DNA from 4 places in the Sphaerisporangium sp. NPDC004334 genome. Region 1 is predicted to be linked to each of the others. Evidence: riboswitches for the same ligand, from Rfam matches in the RefSeq annotation. Region 1 holds a riboswitch; each other region holds the start of a gene.
What was found. Region 1 has a riboswitch for cyclic di-AMP ahead of ACWEN6_RS32510 (hypothetical protein). Riboswitches for the same ligand answer to the same signal wherever they lie in the genome.
Positions count from the first base shown of each region.

Region 2: it holds a riboswitch for cyclic di-AMP, as region 1 does, so the genes downstream of both, ACWEN6_RS29185 (coiled-coil domain-containing protein) here and ACWEN6_RS32510 (hypothetical protein) in region 1, are expected to answer to the same signal.
Region 3: it holds a riboswitch for cyclic di-AMP, as region 1 does, so the genes downstream of both, ACWEN6_RS14735 (C40 family peptidase) here and ACWEN6_RS32510 (hypothetical protein) in region 1, are expected to answer to the same signal.
Region 4: it holds a riboswitch for cyclic di-AMP, as region 1 does, so the genes downstream of both, ACWEN6_RS32180 (NlpC/P60 family protein) here and ACWEN6_RS32510 (hypothetical protein) in region 1, are expected to answer to the same signal.

Region 1 is NZ_JBSGDZ010000030.1:64,116-68,305, reverse strand. Features, by position in the region: gene ACWEN6_RS32525 (hypothetical protein) at 41-316, shown strand; gene ACWEN6_RS32520 (OsmC family protein) at 347-745, shown strand; cyclic di-AMP (ydaO/yuaA leader) riboswitch at 1,641-1,780, shown strand; gene ACWEN6_RS32515 (hypothetical protein) at 1,821-2,255, opposite strand; gene ACWEN6_RS32510 (hypothetical protein) at 2,239-2,691, shown strand; tRNA gene ACWEN6_RS32505 (tRNA-Lys) at 2,833-2,909, shown strand; gene ACWEN6_RS32500 (ABC transporter substrate-binding protein) at 3,067-4,190, shown strand, end outside.
Region 2 is NZ_JBSGDZ010000024.1:120,248-124,437, reverse strand. Features, by position in the region: gene ACWEN6_RS29195 (DeoR/GlpR family DNA-binding transcription regulator) at 29-949, shown strand; gene galT (galactose-1-phosphate uridylyltransferase) at 946-2,019, shown strand; cyclic di-AMP (ydaO/yuaA leader) riboswitch at 2,151-2,289, shown strand; gene ACWEN6_RS29185 (coiled-coil domain-containing protein) at 2,324-3,265, shown strand; gene ACWEN6_RS29180 (M50 family metallopeptidase) at 3,421-4,190, opposite strand, start outside.
Region 3 is NZ_JBSGDZ010000010.1:105,599-109,788, reverse strand. Features, by position in the region: gene ACWEN6_RS14745 (MFS transporter) at 58-1,347, opposite strand; gene ACWEN6_RS14740 (ArsR/SmtB family transcription factor) at 1,344-1,919, opposite strand; cyclic di-AMP (ydaO/yuaA leader) riboswitch at 2,419-2,577, shown strand; gene ACWEN6_RS14735 (C40 family peptidase) at 2,660-3,259, shown strand; gene ACWEN6_RS14730 (hypothetical protein) at 3,894-4,190, shown strand, end outside.
Region 4 is NZ_JBSGDZ010000029.1:99,513-103,702, reverse strand. Features, by position in the region: gene ACWEN6_RS32195 (L-aspartate oxidase) at 1-62, shown strand, start outside; gene ACWEN6_RS32190 (type III pantothenate kinase) at 62-844, shown strand; gene ACWEN6_RS32185 (helix-turn-helix domain-containing protein) at 1,437-1,601, shown strand; gene ACWEN6_RS32180 (NlpC/P60 family protein) at 1,693-2,670, opposite strand; cyclic di-AMP (ydaO/yuaA leader) riboswitch at 2,775-2,970, opposite strand; gene ACWEN6_RS32175 (amino-acid N-acetyltransferase) at 3,352-3,897, shown strand; gene ACWEN6_RS32170 (RDD family protein) at 4,013-4,190, shown strand, end outside.

The DNA.
Region 1 (4,190 bases):
TGTGATCGGAGGGAAAGTGGCTAAAAGGGGGTGAGCCCGTATGGATCGGGACGAGCTGCAGTCGCTGTCGCCCAGGGAACTGCACGACAGGGCGGTGCACTATGCGGTCACGCACGGCGACTTCGGCTTCCTGTGGGACCTGCTCAAGGTGATCCCGGCGGCCGAGGCGGCGAGCGGTCACTCCGAGGAGACGGCCAACGACCTCAGCAGGGTCTCGGCGCTTCTCAGCGACGCCATGGCCTCCGGCGAGGGAGAGCTCGGCGAAGCGCTCCGGCCGGTCTACCTCTCCTACCTGTCCAAGCACCCCGACGCCTGAGGACGTCCCGCCTGCTCCTAGGCTCCAGGCATGGCATCGGTGAATGTTGAGCGTACTGAGAACGGCTTCGTGGCCCGCAACGGGCGCGGAGCGGAGATCGTCATGGGCAGTGGCGACGACGAAGGCGTCTTCACCCCGGTCGAGCTGCTGCTCGCCGCGGTGGGCGGCTGCAACATCGTGACCGTCGAGCCGCTCACCGCCAAGCGCGGCCACCGCCTCGTACGGCTGGCGATGACGGTCCAGGCCGAGAAGGTCGAGCCCACGCTGCTCGGCCCGGTCACCATCACCTACGACGTCGAGCTCCCCGAGGGCGACCCCGAGGCGGACGAGGTCTTCCGCGCCGTCGCCCACCGGGTGCACGAGCGCCACTGCACCGTCAGCCGGTCGCTGCAGAAGGGCACCGAGGTCGTCGTCGAACTCCCCGAATAGCCGCTCGCCCCGCCGGGTCATCCCGTACCCGGTCATGCCCGCGACTTAGACCGAATCTATACCGTGCGATGACGAGCAGCTCAGGCCCCGGTATGTAGTGTTAAGGCAGGTCAAGGGGGATGCGGCCAAGCGCCCGAGGGGCGCAGCGAAGCTTTCACCATAAGGACGCGGTGGGGGACCGTGTCCGAACAGCGGGACCGCCCGATGCGTTTGGGGGAAGGCATCGGCGCTGGACCGTGAAGTGGTCGGGGCCGGACAGGCGGGGGACTGTCCGGCCCCGACTCATGTCCACCCCCACCCCGCCCCCCGCTCTTCACCCCGCTCCAGCCACACCCCGCCTCGCTCGGCTTCGCCCCGCCTCGAGCCGCTGCCGCTTCGGCTGCATCGCGTTCTCTGGGACTCCGCCCTGCCGCGGGCGGCGCCCCCCGCCGCGCGGGGCCATCTCATGGGCGCCGACGCGCCGACGCGGTGGGAAGGGGGTCGGCGGCAGCGGCGCCCTGTTGCGGCGACGAGCCGGTCAGCTCCCCTGGCCGTCACCCGCCGGTCGAAGGACCCAGCCGGTAGTTCGCGCCGCCGGGCGAACGGGGAAGCCGACGGGCCATGAGGGGTTGTTTACCAATGGCGCTTTGCCGGGAGGGGTGGTGAAGCTTGGGGTGAAACGAGGTTTTGCCGCCTGCGGTTTCCTCCTTAGTCACACCAGTAACACGCGTACCGCTGCTGAGTCCTTGCCGGCCCTCTCCGGTGCGTAAAATGCCCGATATATGGGGCTTACGCACCCATAGGTAGATCTTCGGATGCTTTGTAGACACATCGTTTGCTTTGTCCTGACTTGACCGGTAACGTCTTGTACCAGATCGGACGGTGACCTGGTCTTCAGCCGGAAGGCCGCCGCCCGAACGTCGAGTCCCGAGGGCCTGAACCCGGCCCGCGGGAGCCGGGGACCCACGTTCTTCGGGGTGAATCCGCGTCAGCGGTAGGGCGAACTCCACGCCCGAACCCGTCAGCTAACCCGGTAGACGTCGTTGGAGAGGAGACTCGAGTGGACACACCGCCCCACTCCGTCCTCCGGGCGACCCTAGGCCCGGATCTCGCCGTCAGAAGCGGCACAGCAGTCGACTTGTAGGAGCCGGCCGGGCGATTCGCAGCCTTGCGACATGGTGGCCGTCAGCGCCACTGCCCGAAAGACCCACGTAAGAAAAGCGCTCGCGCAGCGATGGACCATGCCCTTGTCCACCCGCTTGTGCATCAGAGAACGCTTTCCTCTCCCGGCGCCGAACCCTCTTGACCGAATTCGGAGCCCGGGTCCCTTGTCTTCTGATGAAAGATCCTGACCTCCCATGTCTTTTTTCACGAACACCCCCAAATGTCGTGTGGTTTCGAGCATCATCGGTGCCGCGATGATGTGCACAGCGACGGTCGGCACGGCCACCGCGGCCCACGCCAACTCGCCTGAGCGCAAGGACGGCGTCGCGGCGGCGACCACCCAGCGAGTCATGTTGAAGGGCTCCACCACCGCCTCCTACTTCTGGGACGACGCCTCCGGGCGCGCCGGTGACACGGGAATGCCGGCCATCGGCAAGCCGATGCAGAAGGGCCTGTTCGCCAGCCCGTGCTGGCCGCTCGGCACCGAGGGTTACGTGATGTACAACGGCAAGAAGGCGCCCTTCTTCATCGGCGACCGCGGCCCGGGCATCCCCTCCGAGAGCGGCGTCATGCTCGACATCGACGGCAAGACCTTCGCCGAGCTGACCGGCGGCGACTTCAGCGACTCCAGCTTGATGGTGACCGGCTTCGGCGCCGGCCACATCAAGGTCGACTACGTCATCACCAAGTGGGGCAGCGGCCCGGGCAAGAAGAACGAGCCCGTCCCGTTCTCCGCCGGCGCCTGGGGCGTCTACGACAAGGACCCGGCCGAGCCGACCCTGGCGCTCACCTCCGCGCCCTGACCCGCGCGCACGCACCTGCGGGCTCTACCACGAGCTTCCCCCGGGAAATGGGCGTGCCGGTGCTTCCCCCTGGCACCGGCACGCCGCCCCGGCGCCGATGTGCGTAGCTTCGCCGGGACTGCTAAAGTCACCGTAGTCAACGCGCCGCTAGCTCAGTTGGTTAGAGCAGCTGACTCTTAATCAGCGGGTCCGGGGTTCGAGTCCCTGGCGGCGCACCACGGTTAACGCCGATGACCTGGGCATCTTCCCCGATGGGGAGGGTGCCCACAGTCGTTTTCCGACCTGTGTCACCTCGGTGGCGGCCGCGGTCGGTTAGAGGTCGCCAGTTGAACGGCCATTTGACGATCATTATTCGTCCTTCGGATAGTGGTCCACATGGTCAACGACAACCCGTTCGACCGGCGCCGCTTTCTGGCCGGGTCAGGAGCCGCCGGGCTGCTCGCCCTGGTCGCCGCCTGCTCGGGCGGCGCGGGCACGAGCACCGGCGTGAACGCCGGGCCGTCCGGCTCCCTCCCGAGCACGCCCAAGCGCGGCGGAGTGCTCCGCGCGGGGTCGTCTCCGCCCCCCACGGCGGTCGACCCCGTCACCATGTACGACGGAACGGCGATCGCGATCGCCCAGCTCGTCGCCGACTACCTGATCTGGCTGGACAGGGACTACAAGCTGGTCCCGCGTCTGGCGGAGGCGTGGTCCGCCAAGGACGGCGGCAAGATCTGGTCCTTCACCCTGCGCGAAGGCGTGGTCTTCTCCGACGGCACCCCGCTGGACGCCGAGGTCGTCAAGGCGACCTTCGACCGGTTGCTCGACCCGAAGAGCAAGTCGGCCGCGCTCTCGGCCTTCGACACCGTCCTCGCGCAGGGAGGCGTGCGCGTCAAAGACCCCCGGACGGTCGTCTTCACGCTGGAGCGGCCGTTCTCCGACTTCCCCTATCTGGTGTCGGCCGGCAACTACAACGCCCTGATCCTCAAGAAGGACTACGCGGGCGACTTCACCGCCAAGCCCATCGGCACCGGCCCGTTCGTGCTCGCCTCCTACGACCCGGCCAAGGGCGCCACCTTCACCCGCAATCCGAGGTACTGGGATCGGGGCAAGCCGTACCTGGACGGCGTGGAGGTCAAGTTCTACGCCGATGACCAGGCGGATCTGCTCGCGCTGCAGGGCGGCGACGTCGACGCCCAGCTTCTCAGCATTCCCGCCCTGGTCAACCCGCTGAAGGGCGTCGGGGACATCACCGTCGACCGGGTTGAGGGCACCGGGTTCACCGCCCTGACGCTGCGCGTGGACCAGGCGCCGTTCGACAGGAAGGAGGTCCGCCAAGCCGTCGCGTACGCCCTGGACCGGCCGGGCGTGAACGCCACCGCCTACGACGGCATCGGGGCGCTCGCCAACGACCACCTGTTCGCCGCGCTGTTCCCGGCGGCGCCGGCCGACATCCCGCAGCGGGCCAAGGACCCCGCCAAGGTCGCGTCGCTGCTCGCCGCCGCCGGAGTGGCCAAGCT
Region 2 (4,190 bases), on a different contig from region 1:
TGATGGAACTTGGTGGAGAGGTGAGGCGATGCTGGCTCAGCAACGGCAGCAGGCGATCCTCGAGCGCGTCCGCAGGAGCGGCGCGGTACGGGTCGCCGACCTGGTGCGGGAGCTCGGGGTGTCGGACATGACGATCCGCCGCGACCTTGAGGCGCTGGCCGAGCGCGGGCTGGTGGACAAGGTGCACGGCGGCGCCACCGCCACCGGCGCGGGGTCCACCGAGGAACCGGGCTTCGCGGCCAAGTCGGTGCGCCAGCAGGCCGAGAAGGAGGCGATCGCCCGCCGCGCCGCCGAGCTGGTGCGCCCGGGCAGCGCGGTCGCGCTGTCGGCCGGCACGACCACCTGGACCCTGGCCCATCACCTGGCCGACGTCCCCCACCTCACGGTCATCACCAACTCCGCCCAGGTCGCCGACGTCTTCCACCGGGCCGGGCGCGCCGACCAGACCGTCGTGCTCACCGGAGGGGTGCGCACGCCGTCGGACGCGCTGGTGGGGCCGGTCGCCGTGGCGGCCATCCGCGCGCTCAACGTCGACACGCTGATGCTCGGCGTGCACGGCATGAACCCCAGGGCGGGCTTCACCACTCCCAACATCCTTGAGGCCGAGACCGACCGCGAACTGGTCGCGGCGGCGCAGCGGCTGGTCGTGCTGGCCGACCACACCAAGTGGGGCACCGTCGGCATCAGCACGATCGCCAAGCTGGACGAGGCGCACGTCGTGATCAGCGACACCGGCCTGCCGGAGGAGGCCAGATCGGCGCTGTCCGAGCAAGCCGGCACGCTGCTGCTGGCCGACCCTGCGGGGACGGCGCCACCGACCGAGCCGGCGCGCGACGCCGGCGGGTCCGGACGCGCGAACCGCGCTCCGGGAACAGAACGGGCGGCCCGGGCCGCCGACACGACAGGACAGGCGGCTCAGCCGGCCGCCGGACAGGAGGTGGCCCGGTGAAGCGGACCGTCACCCAGCTCGCCGATGGGCGAGAGCTCATCTACTTCGACCACGCCGAGAGCGCCGACCGCGGCGCCGCCGACACCCGCGAGCTGCCCCCGCGCCCCGCGGCCTCGGACCTGCGGTACGACCCGGTGATGGACGAGTGGATCGCCATCGCCGGGCACCGCCAGGGCCGCACGTTCCTGCCTCCCACCGACGAATGCCCTCTGTGCCCCTCCCGGCCGGGCCACGCGACCGAGATCCCCGCCGCCGACTACGACGTCGCGGTGTTCGAGAACCGTTTCCCGTCCTTCAGCTTCAACCTGGGCCACTACGAGGACGTGGGCGGCCTGAGCGAGGTGCGGCCCGGCGTCGGCCGGTGCGAGGTGGTGTGCTTCACCTCCCGGCACGACTCCTCCTTCTCCCGGCTGTCTCCCGAGCAGGTCGATCTGGTGCTGGTGGCGCTCGCCGACCGCACCGACCACCTCTCGCGGCTGGAGGGCGTGGAGCAGGTGTTCCCGTTCGAGAACCGCGGCGCCGAGATCGGCATCACGCTGGCGCACCCGCACGGCCAGATCTACGCCTATCCGTACGTGACGCCTCGCACGCGGCAGATGCTGGCCTCGGCGGCCCGCTACCGCGAGCGCACGGGCGGCGACCTGTTCGCGGACGTGCTGGCCGCCGAGCGCAAGGCCGAGACGCGCGTGGTCGCCTCCAACGAGCACTGGACGGCGTTCGTCCCCGCGGCGGCGCGGTGGCCGTTCGAGGTGCACGTCTACCTCAACCGCAGGGCGGCCGACCTTCGCGAGCTGGACGCCGAGGAGCGCGCGGCCTTCGGCCCGCTCTACACCGACGTGCTGCGGCGGCTGGACGGGCTGTTCGGGGTCACCATGCCCTACGTCGCGGCCTGGCACCAGGCACCCGTGCGCACCGGGCGCGACCTCGCCTACCTGCACCTGCAGCTGTTCAGCATCCGGCGGGCGGCGCAGAAGCTGAAGTACCTGGCGGGGTCTGAGTCGGCGATGGGCGCGTTCGTCAACGACGTACTGCCCGAGGAGGCGGCCCGGATGCTGCGCGAGCAGCCGTGACCGCGCCCGCCCTGGACGGCCCGCCGCGGGCGCGGCGGCGGTGACCACGCGCACGTCACGTCGGGGGACGTCACATCCGGGGTCGCCATAAATACGGATCTACCACTACCATCCATCAGACACCGGCCGTAACGGCCGGTCCGCCTAATCCCAGGTGCCCCGCCTGGGAGCCGGGGACCCATCGGTTCCTCTGGGGTGAATCCACGCGTGTGGTAGGGCGTCTCCGGCCCGAACCCGTCAGCTAACCCGGTCGGCAGATGGAGAGGAGCGGGCTCTGCCCCTGTCTTCCGGCCGCCACGGTTCCGTGGCCGCCTGCGCTCTGATGGTGGCCGCCCTGGTGCTCGGCCCGTCCACGGCCGGCGCCGCCGCCCCCAAACCCACCGAGAAACAGCTCAAGGCACAGCTCGCCGCCCTTGGCAAGCAGGTCGACAAGCTGATCGCCCAGTACAACGCCAAGCGCGTCGCGGTCGCCAAGGCCAAGGACGCGGAGAAGAAGGCCCGCGAGCGGCTGAAGGCCGCGGAGACCGAGCTCACCGCCTCCGAGGGCCAGGTGGGCGACATCGCCCAGCTCAGCTACCAGGCGGGCAGCGGCCTCGGCATGATGCGCGAGCTCATGTCGCCCGGTTTCGGCGGCGCCGCGATGCTGCAACAGCTGCAGGCCGAGCAGTCCGCCGAGATCGGCCGATATGCCACGGCCCGTGACGCCCGCAAGAAGGCGGCCGACGACGCGGCCGCGCTGACCGACGGCCTGCGCGACGACGTCGTCGAGGTGACCGCCCAGCGCAGGGACGCCGAGAAGCTGATCGGCCAGATCAAGGACAAGCTGGACCGGCTCGTGCCCACCGCCCCGGGCAAGCAAGCCAACGGGAGCTGGGCGCCCGAGCTGCCGGCCGGGAGCGAGAACATCACCCCGCGGATGCGGCTGATGCGCGCCGAGGTCAAGGACCACTTCCCGCTGCGGTTCCCCGTCGGCTGCTACCGCCCCGAGAACAGCGGCGAGCACCCGCTGGGCCGGGCGTGCGACTTCATGCTCAGCTCCGGCGGGGCGATGCCCTCGCCCGCCGGCGTCGCGATGGGCGAGCAGATCGCCGCCTGGGCCATCAAGAACGGCGGCAAGCTCGGCGTGAAGTACGTGATCTACCGGCAGCGGATCTACAACCTGGGCTTTCCCGGCTGGCGGTCGATGGCCAACCGCGGCGGGATCACCGCCAACCACTTCGACCACGTGCACATCTCGATGTACTAGCCGTCCGGCCGTCTTGCCGCCGGTGAAAGTTCCATCCGGACGCTCGCCCGGAGGATGTATTACGGTGACCCGCCGCCCGGTGACCGTGCGGCGGGCGTGGCACCGCGACGTGGCTCCGGGGCGCCTGCCGCGCGGCCCGGCGCCGGTGGGGCCGATCAGCCCGGCAGGCGGATGGGGTTGACGATGTCGGCGTAGATGAGCAGGCTGCTCATGGCGATCAGGAAGATCGCGACCGTGTACGTCAGCGGCAGCGCCTTGGCGATGTCCACGTGCCCCGGCATCGGGCGGCGGCGCACCCGGGCGTAACCGCGCTTGATGCCCTCCCACAGGCCGCCGGCGATCTGGCCGCCGTCCAGTGGCATCAGCGGGATCAGGTTGAACATGCCGATCGCGAGGTTGAACCCGGCCAGGAGCTGGATGAAGCCGGCGATCTTGTTCTCCAGCGGGATGGCCGCCGCGGCGATCGCGCCGCCCAGGCGCCCGGCGCCGACGACGCTCTGCGGGCTGTTGAGGTCACGCTCGGCGCCGCCGAAGGCCGCCTGCCAGACCCCGACGAGCTTCTGCGGCAGTTGCAGCAGTGCCGAGCCGGTGCGCCTCACCAGGTCCGCCATGGCGCCGACGACGTACCCGAGCCCCTGCTTCTCCACGACGAGGGTGGGGCTGACTCCGAGAAAGCCGACGTTCTTGTCCAGCTTGTCCGGGTCGTCGAGCGAGGGGCGATCTTGCGCGATGAGCGTGGCGTTCAGCGTCATCGGCTTGCCGTCGCGCTCGATGCCGATGGCGACCGGGCCGGGGCCGTGGGTGCGGATCAGCGTGCTGGCGTCGTCCCAGGAGTTCACCGGCCTGCCGCCGAACGAGACGATCTTGTCCTTGGCCCTGAGCCCGGCGAGCGCCGCGGGCGTGGACCGGTGGGCCGGGGTGCACT
Region 3 (4,190 bases), on a different contig from region 1:
CGGGCTGGTCCGGTGGTGGGTGGGGGTCGTGGAGGTCGTGGGTCGTGGGTCGTGGGGTCAGGGGCGGTCGGGGGAGGCGGGGAGGTCGCGGCGGTGCCTTAGGGGGCCGGTGAGAAGGATCAGGCCGGTCAGGGCGAGCCCGGCCGTGACGACCCACATCGACGGACGGGTGCCGATGGCGCCGCCGAGCGCTCCGCCGAGCAGGGCGCCGAGCGGGATGGTGCCGTAGTTGACGAACTGCATGCTCACGGAGACCCGGCCGAGCAGGTGCCGGGGGACGTAGGTCTGACGGAAGCCCGCCTTGATGATGTTGCCCGCCACCACGCCCGTGACCAGGACGAACCCGCCGGCCACCGCGACCGCCAGCCACGGGCCCCGGTGGGCCAGCGGAATGAGCAGGCCGAACGGCGCGCCGAGCGCCTCGAACACGATCATGGCGCGGGCGCTGCCGAGCCTCCTGGACACCCAGGTGGCGCTCGCCGCGCCCGCCAGGCCGCCGACGCTCATGACCGCCATCAGCCCGCCGACCGCGCCGGGGCCGACGCCGACGTCGCGCACCAGGAAGACGACCAGGATGGCCTGGTATCCCATGAGCCCGAGGTTGCTGGCCGCCCCGAACACCGTGAGCACCCGCAGGTAGGGGTCGCGGGCGACGAAGCGCAGGCCCTCGCCGATCTCGCGTCGAAGCGTCGTGGCCCGCCGCTCGCGCGACACCGGGGCCTCGCGGGTTCTGATGCCGAGCAGGCACAGTGCCGAGACCACGAAGCTCGCCGCGTCGGCGAGCAGCGCGGTGACCGCGCCGAACACCTGGGCGACCAGACCGGCGGCTCCCGGGCCCACCACTTCGACGGCCGACTCGCCGCCCTGGAGCTTGGCGTTGCCCTCGGGCAGGTCGGCGGGGACGACGATCGAGGGGAGGTACACCTGGTAGGAGGTCTGGAAGAACACCTTGGCGGTGCCCGTGAGCAGCGCGACGGCCAGTAGATGGCCGACGGTCAGCACGCCCTGCCACGCGGCCACCGGCACGCTGAGGAACAGCAGGAACGACACGGCGTCGCAGGTCAGCATCACGGGCCTGCGGGGCAGGCGGTCGACCCAGGCTCCGGCGGGCAGGCCGATGAGCACCCACGGCACCCACGCCGCGGCGGTGAGCAGAGCGACCTCCAGCGTGGTCGCGTGGAGCGCGGTGATCGCGACCAGGGGCAGGGCCACCGAGGTGAGAGAGCTGCCGAAGCCGCTGGTGGTCTCGCCGACCCACAGCAGCCGGAAGTCGCGGTCGCGCAGCAGCCCCCAGCGGCCCCGGGAACGGGACGCGGCGGGCGCGGCCGCCGCGGTGAGGCCGTTCACGGCCGGCCCGGGACGCCGAAGGCGAAGACGAACACCGGCTCGCGGGGCCGCCCGTCGTCGGGGATCTCCCGGGTGGCCCACCTGCTGAGGAGCTCCAGGAACTGCGCCTCGAACTCGTGCAGCTCGTCTGGGGTGAGCCGCAGCCACTTGTCGGTGGAGAAGGGGGCGTCCTGCCAGGCCGCCCGCTCGTCCTCGCTCGCGGCGTACCAGGCGCGGACCATGCTGACGTGGTGTTCGAGGTTGAGGGACGCCGCCGCGCTGGCGATGGCGGCGGTCGCGGGGTCGCCGCCGAAGTCGGACTCGCTCCAGCGCAGCTCGGCCGAGGACAGTCGCCACCAGCGTTCGCGCCGGTCGCGGGCGAGCTCAGGGGCCTCCTCGATGAGCTCGCTGCCGGCCAGGACGCGCAGGTGGTGGCTCGCGTTGGCGACGGCCTGCCCGGTGTGCTCGGCCAGCATGCTGGCGGTGCAGGGACCGTAGACCTTCAGCGCGTCCATGAGGCGCCGCCTCGTGGGATGCGACAGGGCGGCCAGCACCCGTGAGTCGGTGATCGTGCGTACGTCTTCGTCGGCCATGCGCCCACTTTGACATGAGCAACGAACGTTGCACAACAGGTATTGCGTAATTGTCATTGCGGAAGCGCTGTTGCCGAAGGATCATTGCGGAACAGACGTCGTGGGTATCGGGTCTCGGGTGCGGAGCGTGACATGCGGGGTCCGAATCCCGGTCCGCCGGGCGGTGCTAGGGGGACCGTTCCCCCTCCAAGATCCCTGAACGGGTGTGACTGATGTGACTTGTGTGACTCACGTCAGGTGCCGTTTCGGGATATGTGAGGGGAATCACATACGGGTAACGGATGCGCTTGTTGTGCAGGGGTTTCCTGATTAAGAAGCCCCTTATTTGATCTACGCGACTTGGTCACGGCTTTGCCTCAATTTGAGGTTCTGTGTAACTTCTGGCCCGCGGCGAGCACGCCATGCCGTCGCGAACGGAGCCGGTCTTCCGACCGGCTCCACGCATGACAATCCAGCGGTCGCCGTCGCCCCAGTAAGGCGCGAGCCAGGACCCCAAAGGGGCGGTGACCTGCCGAATCCGTGCGGCAAGGAGCACGGAACCGGGGACCCAATCGATCCTAAACGCGGGATCAGGGGGTGAATCGACGCCTTGGCGTCGTAGGGCTACTTCCATGCCCGAATCCGTCAGCTAACCCGGTAGGCGTGAGTGGAAGAATCAAGGAGCGATCCTGTCCAGCACCACCCAGAACCCTCGTCTGTCGCGCATTGCCCGCTTCTCTCTCGGCGGTGTGGCGCTCACGATGACGGCCTCCGTGGGAGCCGTGGCGACGCAGGCGACGGCGGCTGACGCCGCCACGGCGGCACCCGCTCAGGGCCCGTCAGAGCAGTCCGTCTACGGCCCGGCCGGGCTGATCGAGACACCGAGCATCACCGGGGCATCCGAGCCCGCCGGCACGGCCGCGGTGAGCGAGGCGAGCACATCCAGCGCCTCCCGCACATCCAAGAGCAAGGCCAAGGTGAGCAGGGCCGCCCGGCAGCAGTTCAAGGCGCACACGGCCGTCGCGGTGGCGAAGAAGCAGATCGGCGACCCCTACCGCTGGGGCGCCAGCGGCCCGGGGGCCTTCGACTGCTCCGGCCTGATGCTGTACGCCTGGCGCAAGGCCGGTGTGAAGCTGCCCCGCATCGCCGCCGGCCAGTTCCGCACGGTGCGGAAGAAGGTGTCCTGGAAGAACCTCAAGCAGGGTGACCTGATGTTCTTCTACGGACTCGGCCACGTCGGCATGTACGTCGGGCACGGCAAGATGATCCACTCGCCGCACACCGGCGCGCGGGTGCGCATCGACAAGCTGTCGGGCTACCGGAAGGCGTCCTTCGTCGGCGCCGTCCGCCCCGGCGCCTGACCGGCGGGACGACCCCGGCTTGACCCCGCGGAACCACCCCCGCCCATCCAGGGCTCCGCTGGGTCCGGTGCGCCGGCCGCCCGTGCCGATCCGCTCCCGGTTCCCACGAGGAGCCGGTCGATCTCCGGGCAGTCCCGGGATGCCGGCCGGCGGTTCCGGATCCTGACCGGCGGTTCCAGAAGCCGACCGGTGGACCCGGGAACCGACCGGCGGTTCCATAAGCCGACCGGCGGCTCCGGGAACCGACCGGCGGTTCGGGAAGCCGACCGGCGGTTCCGGAAGCCGATCTACCGTTCCGGAGGCCGATCGGCGCGAGGGACTCCTCCGGGAGAGCGTCTCCGAGAGGTGCCCCCGCTCCTCGAAGACGTTTTCCGGGTGGTGCACATGCCCCTCGCGCCGGTCGTGAAGGCCCCGTCCGCTCCTCCCCCCTCGGAGCGGACGGGGCCTTCGCACGTCCGCGCCGCGCCACATCGGCGAGGCGCGACACGACCGGGCGCAACCTTCGCGCGTCCATGCCCCGCCAGGCCGATGTGCCGCCGGGAACTCGATACGGGGCCGCCGCCGGGACGGCTGGTGGGGGTCCGCCCCTGGGACGCCGATGTGGCCGGGAAGGACGAGCAGGTAGATTTCCCGCATGCGCGTCGTGTGGCTCTGGGCCGTCCTGGCGGGGTTGCTGACCGTGCTGACGGGGCCCTCCGCCGTCGAGGACGATCTCGGACGGCGGGCGCGGACGCTGATCGGCGAGCATCCGGAGATATGGTCCGGCGCGCGGACCTTCCGCGGCGACCTCTCCCTCGTGGTCGCGGCCCCAGATGCCCTTGGCGCCCCTGGAGCCCTCACCGCCCATGGAGCCCCCACGGCTTCTGGAACCACGGCCTCGCGGGCCGCGACGGCCTCCGCAGCCGGCCCCGTCCCCGGAGGCGGGGCCGCC
Region 4 (4,190 bases), on a different contig from region 1:
TGGGGTCGCTGACCCATTCGGCGCCCGCACTGGACATCGCTTTGGACCTTCGGGGGGCTTGATGCTGCTCACGATCGACGTCGGCAACACCCACACGGTGCTCGGCCTCTTCGAGGGCGAGGAGGTCATCGAGCACTGGCGCCTGGCCACCGACGCCAGGCGCACCGCCGACGAGATCGCGGTCGTCCTGCAGGGGCTGCTCGGTCAGAGCCCCCTGCTCAAGGACGCCGACATCGGCGGCATCGCCATCTGCTCGACGGTCCCCTCCGTGCTGAACGAGATGCGCGAGATGTGCCGGCGCTACTACGGCGACGTGACCGCCGTCATCGTGGAGCCGGGCGTGCGCACCGGGGTGCCGGTGCGCATGGACAACCCCAAGGAGGTCGGCAGCGACCGCATCGTCAACGCGCTCGCCGCCGTCACGCTGTACGGGGGGCCGTGCATCATCGTCGACTTCGGCACCGCCACCTCCTTCGACGCGGTGTCGGCCAAGGGCGAGTACGTCGGCGCGGTCACCGCCCCCGGCATCGAGATCTCGGTGGACGCCCTGGCCGCCGCGGGGGCCCAGCTCCACAAGGTCGAGCTGGTGCGCCCCCGCTCGGTGATCGCCAAGAACACCGTCGAAGCCCTGCAGGCGGGCATCATCTACGGTTTCGCCGGCCAGGTGGACGGCATCGTCGAGCGCATGGCGCCCGAGCTCGCGTCCGACCCCGACGACGTGACCGTCGTGGCCACCGGGTCGATGGCCGCGCTGGTGGTGAACGAGGCCCGTTCGATCGACGTCCACGAGCCCTGGCTGACGCTCATCGGGCTGCGCCTGATCTACAACCGCAACACCGCTTGAGCGCGCCCCGCGCGATCAAGCGGCGGGGGAGATCCATATCGGAGACGTGGAGGGGGGCGCGCGCGTCGAATACGGCGCGGCGCGGTGATCCGCCACGGCAAATCGTGGTGGCCGGAGTGTTACGCCCACGGGCGTGACCGGCGGAAGAAAGTCAGAAAGCGTACTGGTTTCGCGGGTCGAATTCGGCGTATAGCGTGTCGACCGTATATCTCCGAGCCGGGGCGCCCGCGAGGCGTCCCGCATGGAACCGGGCCTCCACCAGCGCCGCGGTGGTCTTCCATGGCGGATCATGCGGCCCACGGCCATGATCATCGCCGATGTCCCCCCGGACCGGGAGGTGCGGGGACATGTCACGAGTAGTTCACATATGCACTGGTATGTCAATCACAAACGTCATGGGTATCGAGGTCAGTGCTTGACGACCTTTCAACGCGGCGTTTAACGTTCCTGACGGGGCGGGCCGAAGCATTCAGTATGTTGCCGAGTTCGTCGTGGGGGAGGACACCCGATGGCGTATCCGGATCTGGTTTCCCGAGGGAATGACATTCCTTCGGGATCAGACGGTGTGGGACTGAGCGACGATGATCTTCTCTTGCTCGCCGAACTGGCCAAGGGCGTGACCGTCGACAGAGTGGGACGCAGGCTCGACGTGAGCGGCCGCACCGTACGACGCCGCCTGCGCGGCATCTGCGACCGCATAGGCGTCGCCACGGCCATCGAGGCCGTGGCCTGGGCGGCGCGGCGCCGCCTCATCTGAGGTCGCACCGTCCGAGGCAGGGAACCTCGTCCCGGCGCGAGGCGGCGTCACCGTACCGACGGCCGCCTCGTTCGGCGTGCGCGCCACGGCGCTAGTCGGCGATGCGCACGCCGCCGGCGAACGGGCGGTTGCCGAGCGGGACCACCCGCACGACATCGCCGGTGCGCGGTGCGTGCACCATCATGCCGCCGCCGATGTAGATGCCGACGTGGTGCAGGTCGGTGTAGAAGAAGACCAGGTCGCCGGGGCGCAGGTCCTCGCGGGTGATGTGGGTCCCCGCGGTCCACTGGTCGCCGGTGTAGTGCGGCAGGCTGATGCCGACCTCCTGGTAGGCCCACATGACCAGGCCGGAGCAGTCGAAGGTGCTCGGCCCCGCGGCGCCCCAGACGTACGGCTTGAGCTGTTGCGTCAGCGCCCACTTGGCGGCCTGGGCGGCCTTGCCCTCGCCCGGGATCGGGATCTCGATCTTGATGGCCCGGCCGTACCCGCCGGCCTGCGACAGCGCGCGCTTGAACAGGCTGCCCTCGGTCTTGGCGACCAGGCCGCGGATCTTGTCACGCTGGGAGGACAGGTCGGAGACGAGCTTCTTGACCTCGGCCTCGCGGGCCTTGGCGCCGGCCTTGGCGCGCTCGGCGGTCGCCATCGCCTTGCCGATCTGGGCGACCTCCTCGCCCTGCTGCAGCTGCAGGGCGTAGGTCGTGGCCACGCGATCGAGGTAGGCGTCGGGGTCGCCGGACATGGCGAGGGTCAGCGGCGAGCCCAGACCGCCGGTCATGTAGGCGTCCTGGGCGTACATGCCGGCTCTGGCGCGCTTGGCCTCCAGGTCGGCCTCGCTCTTGGAGAGGGTCTTCTTGGCGAGCTCGGCCGACCGCTGCGCCTGCTTGAGGCGCTCCTTCTGGCCGTTGTACTGCTCGGTGAGCGACTCGATCTGGTTGTAGAGGTGCTCGACCTGGTTCTTCAGGTCGTTGAGGCTGGGCTTGGGCTCGGCCGTCGCGGACACCAGAGGCGACCCGAAGGTCACGGCCATCAGCGCGGCGGTCACCAGCGCGATGCGGCGGGGAAGGCGCAAGGACGCATTGGAGGCGCTCCCGAAGCGGGAATGGGCACCGCGTTCTCGCCCGCGGGCATGCCTGCCCGCACTCTTTCCAGGCGTGCGCCTAGGCTGCACCAAAAAGCTCCTCTCCTCGGACGCCTACCGGGTTAGCTGACGGGTTCGGGCCGGAGCAGCCCTACCGAGCACGTGACCATGGAGGATCGCGATGCCTCCCTCTCGGATTCACCCCAGGGGTGGCGGGTCGCCGGGGGACCTTCCCCGGACCCACCTTTGGGTCCCCGGTTTCCCGCCGTTCGGATGGGGCGGGAATTAGGCGGTGCGGTCGCCGCGGAACGACGACCGACATTGACGCTGGACATTAGTCCAGTTCAGGTTCCTGCTCAACCAGAACTGCGAATTCTGTTGAGGTTCCACAACCGGCGCGTCACGGAAAGATCACGCCAGTGGGCGTCCCGCACCCGTTCCGAGCTGCGATTACCCGGTCCGCGGATAGGGGCTCGAAGAAAAGCCGCAGGTCAAAGAGCTTCTCGCGCGCCACGCCTCCAGGCTCCCCCGAGGCGCGCACCGACCGCGTGCACCGGATCACACTCCGTGATGGCGGCGCGAATTGGCAGGTATTTCGGACAGTCCGTTATCGGGGGGTCCCGGCACGGCGTCGAACGCCGCCCCGCCGGTGGGCGGATACGCTGACGCGTCATGAGGCAGGCCGCGCAGCGCCCGTCCGCCGAGGGCGCGCCCGCCGTCCGGCGGGCCCGCACCTCCGACGTGCGGACGATCAGGAAATTGGTCGACACCTACTCCGGCGACGGGCCGCGCCTGCTGCGCAAGTCGACCGTGACCCTGTACGAGGACGTCCAGGAATTCTGGGTGGCCGAGCGCGACGGCATGGTCGTGGGCTGCGGCGCGCTCCACGTGCTCTGGGAGGACCTGGCGGAGATCCGCACGGTCGCCGTCGACGCCGGCTGCCGCGGCATGGGCATCGGCCACATGATCGTCGCTGCGCTCATCGACGCCGCCCGCCGGCTGGAGGTCCAGCGGGTCTTCTGCCTGACCTTCGAGGTCGAGTTCTTCGGCAGGCACGGTTTCGTCCCCATCCAGGGCACGCCGGTCTCCCCCGAGGTCTACGCCGAACTCCTGGACTCCTACGACGAGGGCGTCGCCGAGTTCCTCGACCTGGAGCACGTCAAGCCGAACACCCTGGGCAACACGCGGATGTTGCTGCATGTGAACCCGCGATCCTGACCTTCAGGGTGACGGAATGGAAAGGTGACTGTTGATCCCGCTGTCGCTACCTTGGCAACACCACGGCACGTGCGCCTGACAGAGGCCACGTGCGAAGCCGAAGTGAGGTGACACGGTGAGCACCGGACAGCCGCCGTACCCACGCGACGAGCCGGACGAGGGTCATTCGTCAACCGGCTCTCCGCAATATGGGCAGCAGAACCCCCCGGGCATCGATCCGGAGGTGACCGTCGTCCACCGTCCCCAGCCGGCCTCGGAGCACTCCGCCTACCCCCAGCAGGGCTATGGCCAGC